Natronosporangium hydrolyticum: one gene and its partner. The main gene of each other region encodes a partner of the protein of the gene in region 2 in a complex. Links are inferred from orthologs where the notes say so. Each region holds a gene or a part of one and is shown on either strand. Other genes may lie near its edges. The genes, in order: JQS43_RS12860 and smc.

The links.
Region 1: the proteins of smc (region 2) and JQS43_RS12860 are in contact, whole or in part, in a crystal structure (PDB 3ZGX), measured with the Bacillus subtilis proteins. The link is inferred for Natronosporangium hydrolyticum from one-to-one orthologs.

The regions. Positions count from the first base shown.
Region 1 is NZ_CP070499.1:2,902,660-2,908,039, reverse strand. What follows is about bases 1-2,951. They hold JQS43_RS12860 (segregation and condensation protein A), read right to left. Parts: upstream 1,981-2,951; coding sequence 1,021-1,980; downstream 1-1,020. Other genes in these bases: JQS43_RS12855 (ParA family protein), read right to left, coding at 2,006-2,951; scpB (SMC-Scp complex subunit ScpB), read right to left, coding at 287-1,024; JQS43_RS12870 (pseudouridine synthase), read right to left, coding at 1-303. In the rest of the region: more of JQS43_RS12855, read right to left, coding at 2,952-2,971; JQS43_RS12850 (tyrosine recombinase), read right to left, coding at 3,042-3,995; ald (alanine dehydrogenase), read right to left, coding at 3,992-5,107; JQS43_RS12840 (NUDIX domain-containing protein), read right to left, coding at 5,211-5,380. UniProt on the Bacillus subtilis protein: Participates in chromosomal partition during cell division. May act via the formation of a condensin-like complex containing Smc and ScpB that pull DNA away from mid-cell into both cell halves.
Region 2 is NZ_CP070499.1:4,119,527-4,126,049, forward strand. The notes cover bases 1,493-5,586. They hold smc (chromosome segregation protein SMC), read right to left. Parts: upstream 5,272-5,586; coding sequence 1,693-5,271; downstream 1,493-1,692. Other genes in these bases: JQS43_RS18485 (chymotrypsin family serine protease), read left to right, coding at 1,493-1,664; JQS43_RS18495 (hypothetical protein), read right to left, coding at 5,519-5,586. In the rest of the region: JQS43_RS18480 (helix-turn-helix domain-containing protein), read right to left, coding at 1-224; more of JQS43_RS18485, read left to right, coding at 486-1,492; more of JQS43_RS18495, read right to left, coding at 5,587-5,713; JQS43_RS18500 (CAP domain-containing protein), read left to right, coding at 6,059-6,523. UniProt on the Bacillus subtilis protein: Required for chromosome condensation and partitioning.

The DNA of each region.
Region 1 (5,380 bases), 1.2 Mb from region 2 along the record:
ACCCAGATAGTCTGCGAGGGCGGCCCGCCCCTGCTCGTCATCCATGGTCGAGACGACCCCGCGCGGCTTGTTGAAGGCCAGGTAGACCATCCGCGGGTCGGTGACCACCCGCTCCCCGTCGACGTGCACGACCGCGGTCCCCGGGTCCACCCGGTCCCCCAACGAGGCGACCTCGCCGTCGACCGTGACCCGGCCGTCGGCGATCAGCTCTTCGCAACTCCGCCGGGAACCGACCCCGGCGGCGGCGAGTAGTTTCTGCAGCCGAATCGGCTCTCCAGGCTCCGGCTCACGCGGCGATGCCACGGGCAACCTCCTCCGGCTGTTTCGCGTCTGGGTCCAACGGAGAAACGTCGTCGGGCAGGAACGGCGCCAGCGACGGTAGCTCCGCCACCGAATCCAGCCCGAGCTTCTCCAGGAAGACACTGGTGGTCTGATAAAGGTAGGCGCCGCTCTCCGGCTCCGCCCCCGCTTCCTGCAACAGCCCGCGGGTGAGCAGGGTGCGAATCACCCCGTCACAGTTGACACCCCGGATCGCCGCCACCCGGGAGCGGGTCACCGGCTGTTTGTAGGCGACCACCGCCAGCGTCTCCAGCGCCGCCTGGCTCAGCTTCGCCTGCTGCCCGTCGAGGACGAACCGTTCGACGTAGGCCGCCTGGCTAGCGCGGGTGTAGAGCCGCCAGCCCCCGGCGGCGCGGCGCAGGTCGAACCCGCGGCCGGCGGCGGTGTACTCAGCGGAGAGTTCGGTCAGCGTCGCGGCCACCCGGTCCGGCGGCTCCGCCAGCGTCTGCGCGAGCGTGGCCTCGGTCACCGGCTCGTCGACGACCAGCAGGATCGCCTCCAGCGCCGCCCGCAGCTCCGGCTCGGCCAGCGAGCCGACCAACGGGGCCGCAGAGGGCTCGGCGGGGACGGCTGCCGGCGCAGGCGCGGGCGCGGGCGTCTCAGCTTCGGGCTCCGGCGCAATCACCGCCGGAGTCGCAGTCAGCGCTGGCGGCCACGGCGGCGGCGGCCAGCTCGACTCGGTCACGACGACACCTCCCCCTCGGTCCGTTGCGCGGGCACCCGCACGGCGGTGTCGGCCGGCGGCGGCATCCCCGCGTACTCGTCGACCTCCAGCTCAACCGCCTGGTCGCTGCCGGTCCAGTGCACGGTCAACTCGCCCAATGGCTCGAGCTGTTCGAAGCCGACCAGCCCTTCACGGTACAGCTCCAGCAGCGCCAAAAACCGCGCCACCTTCTCCAGCAGACTCTGACAATCGTCGCACAGCGCCCGGAAGCTAGCGGCGCCGATCAGCACCAGCCGGTCGCGCAGGATCGCGGCGTGTTCGCGGACACTGACGCGGGGCTGATGGACGTGCGCGATCGACACCGTCGGCACCGGTTTGGGCGTCATCGCTTTGGCGGCGAGCTGGGCCAGCTTCTCCGGGGTCACGGTGAGGACCAGCTCCGGCAATGCCTGGGCGTACTGAGGCTCCAGCGACACCGCCCGCGGCCATCGCCGCTCGCCGACCGCCACCAACTCGGCGAGGTGGCTAGCCGCCTGCTTGAACGCTTGGTACTGCAGGAGCCGGGCGAAGAGTAGATCACGGGCCTCAAGTAAGGCCAAATCTTCTTCGTCTTCGACCTCTGCCGCCGGCAGCAGCCGCGCCGCCTTCAGATCCAGTAGCGTAGCGGCGACCACAAGGAACTCGCTGGTCTCGTCCAGGTCCCAATCGTCGCCCAGGGCCCGGAGGTAGCTCAGGAACTCGTCGGTGACCTGGTGCAGCGCCACTTCAGTCACGTCCAGCTTGTGTTTGCTGATCAGCTGGAGCAACAGGTCGAACGGGCCGGTGAAGTTGTCCAGCCGGACCGTGAAGCCACCGCCGGTCTCGGCGCCGGGAGCTGCCGCCTCGTCGAGGTCCGGCGTGGCGTCCGGGTCGCCGAGGTCGGTTTCGGAGAGGTCAGGGGTGTCGGCGGAGTCGGCTGGAGGGCCCGGCTCGGCCAGTTCGGTTGGCTGGCTCACGGGTGGATCAATCACGCTCCGCCTGCGCCGCGATGACCTCCCGGGCCAACTGCCGATAGTTGCGGGCACCGGAGGAGGACGGATCCAGTGTGGTGATCGGCGCTCCGGCGACGTTCGACTCCGGGAACTTCACCGTCTTGGTGATCACGGTCTGGTACACCTTGTCGCCGAAGGCTTCCACCACCCGCTGCAGCACCTGCCGGCAATGGGTGGTGCGGCTGTCATACATGGTGGCGAGGATGCCCTCCAGCTCCAGATCGAAGTTGAGCCGCTCCCGCACCTTGTCGATGGTGTCGAGGAGCAGCGCCACCCCGCGGAGGCTGAAGAACTCGCACTCCAACGGGATCAGCACCCCGTCAGCGCAGGTCAAGGCGTTGATCGCGAGCAACCCGAGGGAGGGTTGGCAGTCGATCAGGATGAAGTCGTACTCTTTGCGGACCGTGCGGAGCACCCGGGCCAGCGCCATCTCCCGGGCGACCTCGGTTACCAGCTGTATCTCCGCCGCGGAGAGGTCGATGTTGGCCGGCATCACGTGCAGCCCGGCCACGTTCGTCTTGATCAGCACGTCCTCGACGGCGACGTCGTCCTGCAGCAGGACATTGTAGACCGACATGTCGAGATTATGCGGATTAGCCCCGAGTCCGACCGAGAGCGCGCCCTGCGGGTCGAAGTCGACCAACAGCACCCGCCGCCCATACTCCGCCAACGCGGCGCCGAGGTTGATGGTGGTGGTGGTCTTGCCGACCCCACCCTTCTGATTGGCCATCGCGATGATCCGCGCCGGCCCGTGCCGGTCGGTGGGCATCGGCTCCGGAATCGGCTTCCGCGTAGTGTAGGCAGCCGGATCAGCGGGGCCGAGGTCAGCACCGAGATCGAGGGCGGGTTGCTCCTGCCGCAGCCCAGCGCCCCACCCTCCGGCCTCGGAACGCTCCGCGTCACGCGGAGCCGTCGCCTGGTCTGCGTTGCCTGCCATGCTGATCGGGCCTGCTCCCCCCGGAAACACGTTACTGTCGCCCGACTGTACGCCACCTGGAGCGGTTTGGTCAGTGGGCGCGCGGATGCGAGGTAGCGTAAACCTCACGTAGCCGTTCTACCGTAACCAACGTGTACACCTGGGTGGTGGTCACGGACGAGTGGCCCAAAAGCTCCTGGACCACTCGGACATCAGCACCTCCATCGAGCAGATGAGTGGCGTACGAGTGCCGCAACGAGTGCGGCGACACAGCGGCGTCACCGGTCACCGGCAACCCAGCGCGCACCGCCGAACGGCGCAGGATCTGCCACGCCCCCTGCCGGGTGAGCCGGCCCCCGCGGGCATTGAGAAACAACGCCGGCCCACCACGGCCAGTCGCGGCCAGCGACGGCCGGGCGTCGCGCAGCCACGCGCCCACCGCCGCCGCGGCATGCCCGCCGAGCGGCACCAACCGTGCCCGCCCGCCCTTGCCGCGCAGCGTCACCACCTCCTCGGCCAGATCCAGATCGTCGACATCGGCCCCCACCACTTCCGAGATCCGCGCACCGCTGCCGTAGAGAAACTCCAACAACGCCCGATCCCGCAGACCAGCCGGGCCACCGTCGACCCCGGCCACCGCGAGCAGCTGCTCGACCTGCGCCACCGGCAGGGCCCGGGGCAGCCGCCGTGGCGGCGTCGGCGGCGGCACCGCCGCGGCGGCATCCGCCCCGACCCAACCCTCCCGTAACGCGAACCGGTGCAGCCCACGGACCGCGCTTACCGCCCGGGCGGCCGAAGCAGCCGCCAGCGGCGGCCGCTCCCCACCGCCCTCCCGCAGCTCCGCCAGGTAATCGCCGACCTGCCCGCTGGAGACCTCGGCGAGCTGACCGACCCCGGCCCGGGCCAACGCCGCCAGGTAGCGTTCCAGGTCACGGCGGTAGGCACGAAGCGTGTTGACGGCCAGCCCGCGTTCCACGGTGAGATGGTCCAGATAGCTGCGGACCGCGCGCCGCAACCGCGGGTCCGGCGCTGGCGGCTGGGTCAGGCCAGCACCTCCGACAACGAGCGGTTCGCCATCCCGTGGGCCACCGCCACCGGCTCATTGACCAGCTCGCCGGCGTGAGTGTTCAACCCCAGCGCCAACGCCGGGTCCCGGCGCATCGCCTCCCGCCAGCCGTGATTCGCCAACTCGAGCGCGTACGGCCAGGTCACGTTGGTCAACGCGTACGTGCTCGTATGCGGCACCGCCCCGGGCATGTTCGCCACGCAGTAGAAGACCGAGTCGTGTACCGGATAGACCGGCTCAGCGTGCGTGGTGGGTCGGGAATCCTCAAAACAACCACCCTGGTCGATCGAGATGTCCACCAGGACACTGCCTTGCTTCATCCGGGACACCAGCTCGTTGCTGACCAGGGTCGGCGCCTTCGCGCCCGGCACCAGCACCGCACCGATCACCAGATCCGCGTCGAGCACCGCCTTCTCCACCTCGTACGCGTTGGAGGCGACCGTCTGCAGATGCCCCTGGTAGATGGCGTCGGCCTGGCGCAGCTTCTGGACGTTCTTGTCCAGCAGCAGCACCTCGGCCTGCATACCCAGCGCGATCGCCGCGGCGTTCATGCCCGAGACGCCGGCGCCGATCACCACCACCTTCGCCGCATACACCCCGGAGACCCCGCCCATCAACACCCCGCGGCCGCCGCCGGAGCGCATCAGATGGTACGCGCCGACCTGCGGGGCGAGCCGGCCCGCGACCTCGCTCATCGGGGCCAATAGCGGCAACGAGTGGTCTGGCAGCGCCACCGTCTCGTACGCGACGCCGGTGACGCCGCGCTCCAGCAGCACGTCGGTGCAGGCCTTCGAAGCGGCCAGGTGCAGATAGGTGAAGAGGACCTGACCCTCGCGCAGCCGGTGGTACTCCTCGGCGACCGGCTCCTTCACCTTGAGCACCAGCTCCGCGGCCCCCCAGACCTCGTCCACGCTGGGGACGATCCGGGCGCCAGCGGCCTCGAAGTCCGCGTCGGTGATCGACGACCCGAGGCCAGCCCCCGATTCGATCAAGACCTCGTGCCCGCTGCGGACGAACTCATGCGCACCCGCCGGGGTGATCGCCACCCGATACTCGTGGTTCTTGACTTCGCGAGGGATTCCAACCTTCACAGGACCGCACCTTTCATGACCGCCCGCCCGGGCCCCGTTGCCCGGCGGGGCCGGCAGCCGCGGGATCGCCGCGCTGTGCCCTGCCCCGAGCGTAGCCGGGGGACTAGCCGGCCGAGCGTGCCCGGTCGGCCGCGAGCAGCCCAGCTACGGCCGCCGCGTTGGTGATCTCACCCTCGAAGATCATCTTTACCGCGTCGGTCAACCGGAACCTGGCCACCGTCATCGTGGCCTCCTCGAACTCACGGCGGTGGGTAGCGGACGCCGGGCGCAGGT
Region 2 (6,523 bases):
CGGTCGGTGGGCGGCAGGGTCTTGCCGGTCAGATAGACAGCCACCACCGCGTGAGACCAGCCTGCGTGGGCCGCAAGCTGCCGATAGGTGAGTTCGGCGCCGCCGCGACGCCGCGCCTCCCGGCGCCGCAATCGGCGCAGCAGCGCCGCCAGCTCCGCCATGCTTCGCACGCCCTCGGCGGCGGCGGAGAGTTCGAGGGCTGATTCTGCCGTGGGATCGCTCATCTTCGCCCTTACCCAGTGCAGCAGACTACGTCCGCACTGTAGCGGGAGACACCGACGTTCCACAACCGCCGGATACCGTCACATTGTCGACTATCTATCAAGAACCACGTCGGAGTCTGGCCTGGCGACCGAACCCGGTGGGGTGACCCCTGGTCGACCGTGTTCGACGCTGTCTCGGATCTGCTCCCCGCCGACCGGTCCAGGTCTACCGTCCTACCGGGCAAGCCGCCCCGGCTGCCCACCAGCCACGAGGGAGGGACCGTGACCGCTACCCGGAGCTGGACCGCCCTCGGAGCGGTCGCCGCGCTCACGCTCGCGATCGCCGCAGCGACGCCGGCCCACGCCGCACCGAACCACCCTGCGCCAGCGCTGCCGTCGACGTCGGCGGAGACAGCACCAATGCCAGCGGGCGCCGATCTCGTGGCTGCGCGAGCCCTTGACCGATCGCTCGCCGAGGCCGCCGACCGGCTGACCGACCTGGCCGCCGACTCCGGCGCGCTCGGTGCCTTCTACGATCCGGCGCGACCGGCCCTCGTACTCCTGCTTCCGGCAGACCAACCGGCTGGCCCGGTACCGGCGACCGCGGCGGGCTTCCCGGTCGAGGTGGCGAATAGCTCCCTGACGGCCCCCACCCTCGCCCAGTTCACCGAGGATGTGGCCGCCCGGGACTTCCACCCCGACGCCGGCCGGTACGCGTACGGGGCCTATCTCGATCTGGCCCGGGACGTGCTGGTGCTGGGCACCAACGCACCACCGGCGGTGGTGCGGCCGCTGGCCACCCGCTACCCCGCTCCGCTGGAGCTCCGCTTCGGCGACGACCCGGGCCGGGGCCGCGGCAGTGACTTCCCGCCGTTCTGGGGCGGCGCCTCGATCACCAGTGGTGGGGCCATCTGCTCCAGTGGTTTCACGGTCCAGACCGGCGGCGTCCGCTACATGCTCACCGCCGGACACTGTTTCGGCTCCGGCCGGCCGGTCACCTCCACCGTCAGCGGGCACACGTGGGGAACCTTCCACCCACACGCGAACCTGCCGGACCCGGACCTGGCCGTGATCGCCGGCAGCAGCTACCAGGGCGCGATCTACATCGGCGCAGTGGACAGCACCGCGGGGGCGGCGGTGAGCAGCTTCGGTGATCCGGTGATCGGCTTCAGCAACTACTGCTTCAGCGGCCAGACATCCGGGGAGGTCTGCGGCCACACCGCGGTCAGCACCACCGGTGTGCTCTGTGATCCGCTCGGCTGCACCGAAGACCTGGTGGTCAGCGACGGCACCCGGGTACAACCCGGCGACTCGGGCTCCCCCTGGTACACCCTCTCAGTGGGCAATCAGTACCCGGTACACATCCGCGGTCTCACCGTCGGGGTGATCGCAGGCCAGTCCTACTGGCACAGCTACGGCACCGTCGCCGACCACGCAGTGGCCGGGGTTCCGTACCCGTAGCCGGCTCGACGAACCCTCCGCGGGCCGCTCAGCCAGCGGATCCAGCCGGCTCCGCCGACCGGATCCGCTGGCTGATCACCTGCGTGACACCGTTGCGCATGCTGGTGCCGTAGAGCGCGTCGGCGACCTCCATGGTCCGCTTCTGGTGGGTGATGATGATCAGCTGACTACGCCCCTTCAACAGCTCCATCAGATCGATCAACCGCCCCAGGTTGACGTCGTCGAGGGCGGCCTCGACCTCGTCCATGATGTAGAAAGGGCTCGGCCGGGCCCGGAAGATCGCGACCAGCATCGCCACGGCGGTCAACGACCGCTCGCCGCCGGAGAGCAACGACAACCGTTTGATCTTCTTGCCCGGTGGCCGGGCCTCCACCTCGACTCCGGTGGTCAGCATGTCGTCGGGGTCGGTGAGGACCAGCCGGCCTTCGCCGCCCGGGAACAACACATCGAACACCTGCTCGAACTCGCGCGCGGTGTCATGGTAGGCCGAGGTAAAGATGTCCAGGATCCGCTCGTCCACGTCGGCGACGACGGTGAGCAGGTCCTTCCGGGTCGCCTTCAGGTCCTCCAGCTGATCGGAGAGGAATTTGTACCGCTCCTCCAGGGCCGCGAACTCCTCCAGGGCCAACGGGTTGACCTTCCCCAGCAGAGTCAGTTCCCGCTCAGCCTTGGCGGCGCGCTTCTCCTGACTCGCCCGGTCATACGGCGCGGGCTCGGGCACCGGCTTGCCGTCGGCCTCCGCCAACGCCACCGCCGCATCGGTGGGGGGCACCAGCACATCCGGCGCGTACTCGGCGACCAGCGTCTCCACCCCGAGCCCGAAGTCCTCCGCCGCCTTGGCCTCCAGCTGCTCGATCCGCAGCCGTTGCTCCGCCCGCGCCACCTGGTCCCGATGCACCTCGTCGGTGAGCCGCCCCAGCTCCTGCTCCAGCTGTCTGACCTGGCCCCGCAGTTGAGTCAGCTCAGCCTCGCGGGCCGACCGCGCCGCCGCGATCTCGTCGCGTTGCCGCGCCGCCACCGTCAAGGCGTCACTGACCATCCGCAGCGCCGCTTCGGCACCGGTCACCACCGCTTGGGCGATCACCGCACCCCGCTGCTTGGCAGCCCGCCGCTCGGCCGCGCGTTCCCGGGCGGCCCGCTGCGCCTCGGCCTGCCGCAACAGCTGATCGGCGCGCCCTGCCAGCGAGTTCACCCGCTCCTCGGCGGTACGCACCGCGAGCCGGATCTCCAACTCGTTCTGCCGCGCCGCCGGCACCGCCGCCGCCAGCTGGTCCCGCTCCTCAGTGGCCGGCTCCTCGTCCACCGGTGTCTCCTCGGCCCGCTCCAGCCGCTCCGCCAGCTCGGCCAGCTGCTGCACGCCCTGTTCCCGGGCATCGGCGGCGCGTTGCTGCGCGGTCGTGAGCCGCTGCACCTCCGCCTGGGCGGAGCTGGCGGCGGCGCCCAACTCGGCCAGCCGGCGGGCAGCGGCGTTGGCCTGCCCCTCGGCCTCCTTCTTCGCCGCCGCCGACACCCGGACCTGCTCTTTCGCCGCGGCGAGCGCCTCCCGGGCCTCGGTTAGCTGCTCCTGCAACTGGGAGACCTGCGCCTGCGCCCGTTCCCGGTTGCCGGCCGCCTCCTCTACCGCCGCCTGAACCTCCAGGTACGACGGTTGTTTGGCCGAGCCGCCAGCGGCGGCGTGCGCACCCACCAAGTCGCCCTCGCGGGTGACCGCGCGAACCTGCGGCGCCCGACTCACCAGGTCGGCCGCGCCGGCCAGGTCAGGCACCAGCGCGATGTCGTGCAGCGCCCAGGCGACCGCCGGCCGCAGCTCCGCCGGGCAGGTCACGACATCGCGCGCCCACCGGCCGCCCTCGGGCAGCTCTGCCTCGGGCCGAGGTGGCTCGAGCCGGTCCCCTCCGACCAGCAGCGAAACCCGCCCGGCATCCTCGATCTTGAGCACCCGGATCGCCTCGGCCGCGTCCTCGACCCCCTGCACCGCGACCGCGTCGGCGAGCCCGCCCAGCGCGACCGCGAGCGCCACCTCGTGGCCGGGTTCGACCGAGAGCAGTGACGCGACGCTGCCGACCAGCCCGGGGACCCGGTCGGCGGCGGCGAGCAGCGCCCCCGCTCCGTCTTTGCGGCGAAGCCCCAACGCCAGCGCCTCCTCGCGGGCCTGCCACTGAGTAACCTCGCGCTCGGCGCGGCGTTCGGCGTCGTTGAGGGTGGTCACGGTCTGCTGGGCCGCCTCGACCTCGGCCTGCGCCGCTTCGTGGGCGATGTCGAGATCCGCGGTGTCGCGGTCCTGCACGGTGGCGCCGGCGGCCGCCTCGTCGTACGCGGTCTGGGCGACCTCCGCCCGCTGCTGCGCTTCGGTGACGGCGGTGGCGAGCCGCTCCAACTCGTCGGCGGCGGCGGTGCTCCGGCTGCGGGCCGCCTCGACCTGGCCGCTCAGCTTGGCCAGCCCTTCCCTGCGGTCCGCGATCGCCTTCTGGGCCGCGACCAGCTGCCGCTCCGCGGCCGAGAGCGCCCGCTCCAGCTCCTCCCGGGCAGCGACCGCCTCCTCAAGCCGGCCGGTCTCGCCCTCCAGCACCTCACGCAACTCGCCCTCTTCGACCCGGACCTGCTCCGCCTCGGCGATCAGCTCCTCCGGGTCCCGTCCGGCCTGCTCCGGTTCGTCATCGGCGGTCAAGTGCCGCAACCGCTCGGCCGCGAGCTGACCCGTACCCCGGAACCGTTCCTGCAACGTGGAGAGCTGGAACCAGGTGTCCTGGGCGGCGGCGTAGGCCGGTGCGTCGGCCGCCAACGCTGCCTCCACGTCGGCCAGCGCCGCGTTCAGCTCGGTGTGCTCACGTTCGACCTGCTCACGCCGCTGCTTGGCGGCGGCCTCGTCGGCGAGTTCCCGGTCCAGGTTGCTCCGTAGCGTGGTCAGGTCGTCGGCGAGCAGCCGGAGTCGGGCGTCGCGCAGGTCGGCCTGGATGCTGGCGGCGCGACGGGCCACCTCGGCCTGCCGGCCGAGCGGTTTGAGCTGCCGCCGCAGCTCCGCGGTGAGGTCGGTGAGCCGGTTCAGGTTGGTGGCCATGGCGTCCAGCTTGCGCAGCGCCTTCTCTTTACGCTTGCGGTGCTTGAGCACCCCGGCCGCCTCCTCGATGAAGGCGCGGCGCTCCTCCGGTTTGGCGTGCAGCACCGCGTCGAGCCGGCCCTGCCCGACGATCACGTGCATCTCCCGCCCGATCCCGGAGTCGGAGAGCAGCTCCTGGATGTCCAGCAGCCGGCACTGGGAGCCGTTGATCTCGTACTCGCTCTCGCCAGACCGGAACATCCGGCGAGTGATCGAGACCTCTGTGTAGTCGATCGGCAGCGCCCCGTCACCATTGTCGATGGTGAGCGTCACCTCTGCCCGGCCCAGCGGCGCCCGCCCGGTGGTCCCGGCGAAGATGACGTCCTCCATCTTGCCGCCGCGCAGGCTCTTGGCGCTGTGCTCACCCAGGACCCAGGCGATGGCGTCGACGACGTTGGACTTACCGGAGCCGTTCGGGCCCACCACACAGGTGATCCCCGGCTCCAACACCAGCGTGGTGGGCGAGGCGAAGGACTTGAAGCCCTTCACCGTCAAACTCTTGAGATGCACGAGTCTCCGGCTGTGGTCAATCGGCGCCCAGCGTGGACGGGCGCGCGGTCATGGGCGCTCAGCCGGAGCGTACCCCCGCTGAGTGGGTGACGCGCTCAGGCGCGCAGGCCACCCCGGGTCACCGTAGCGGCAGCGTTCAACGCGGGCGGCTCGGCCCAAAAAAGCGTGCGCGCCGCCACGACGTGCCGGCGCGCACTTGGTGCGTACGGGATGCAGGTGGGACGAGCGGGTGGAATCCGCCCCGGCGCTACGTCAGCGCCGGCTCGGCCAGCCGAAGCACGTCGTCGGCCTCAGCGACCGCGGCCGCCAGCCGGTCGTTCTCTGCCCGCAACCGGGCGATCTCGAACTCCAATGCCTGCACCGTGGCACGCAAACGGGTGACCTCGTCGAGCATGCGCCGGTCGGGCGCGGCCGCGACGTGGCCATAGAGGGCCTTCGCCATATCGTCTCCTCGTAAGTGCGCTGCCGGACCACCGGCTCACGCGCGCCTAGTGGAATTCGCGACAAAACCCTGCCCGAACAACCCCGGCGGGCAGGAACAGGCGCGACTGGCGCCACTCCTGATTGTCCGCTGCCGAGGCTGTGGAGTCAAGTCAACGCCCCAGCCGAGGACTAAGGAACATTTAAGGCCGCCATAATTTGCTCTGCTCCGCCCACGGCATAGCCTTCGGCCGTGCCCAAGCCACGGAGAACACGCAGAGAGCTGCAGGTTTCACCTACCCGACCGTCGGGCAGGAGCACCACAAGGCGGCCCAACGCGGCGGCCGGCGCGGCGCGGCGGAGCCCCATGGCCCCGCCGAACGCCGCGACCGCCCTGTCTCCCGGCGCCGCCGGCCGGCATCGCCGGCCGATCTCGGCTGCCCGCCCGGTGCTGCTCAGCCTGCTCGCGATCCTCACTCTCCTATTGGGTACCGGCACCGCAGTCAGCCTGACCGCTGGCGGCGGTGCGTCGCCGAGCGCCGACGGCCCCGAGCAGGTGTCGGCGGTGGGCGCGGCGCCCACCGCCGACACGCTCCACGCCGGCACCGGCTCGGCACCGCCCTCGGCGACCCCACCCGCCCCATCCCCCACCCCGACGCCCGAACCCGAACCGCCGAGCGACGCCGCCGCCGACGGCGGCGAGCCCCCGGCCGGCGACGGCAACGGCTCGGCCGGAACCGACAGCGGCGGCGACAACCAGGCGACCGACGAGGTCACCTCGTTGGAAGACGAAGTAACTCGGCTGACGAACGAGCAACGGCGCAACGCCGGC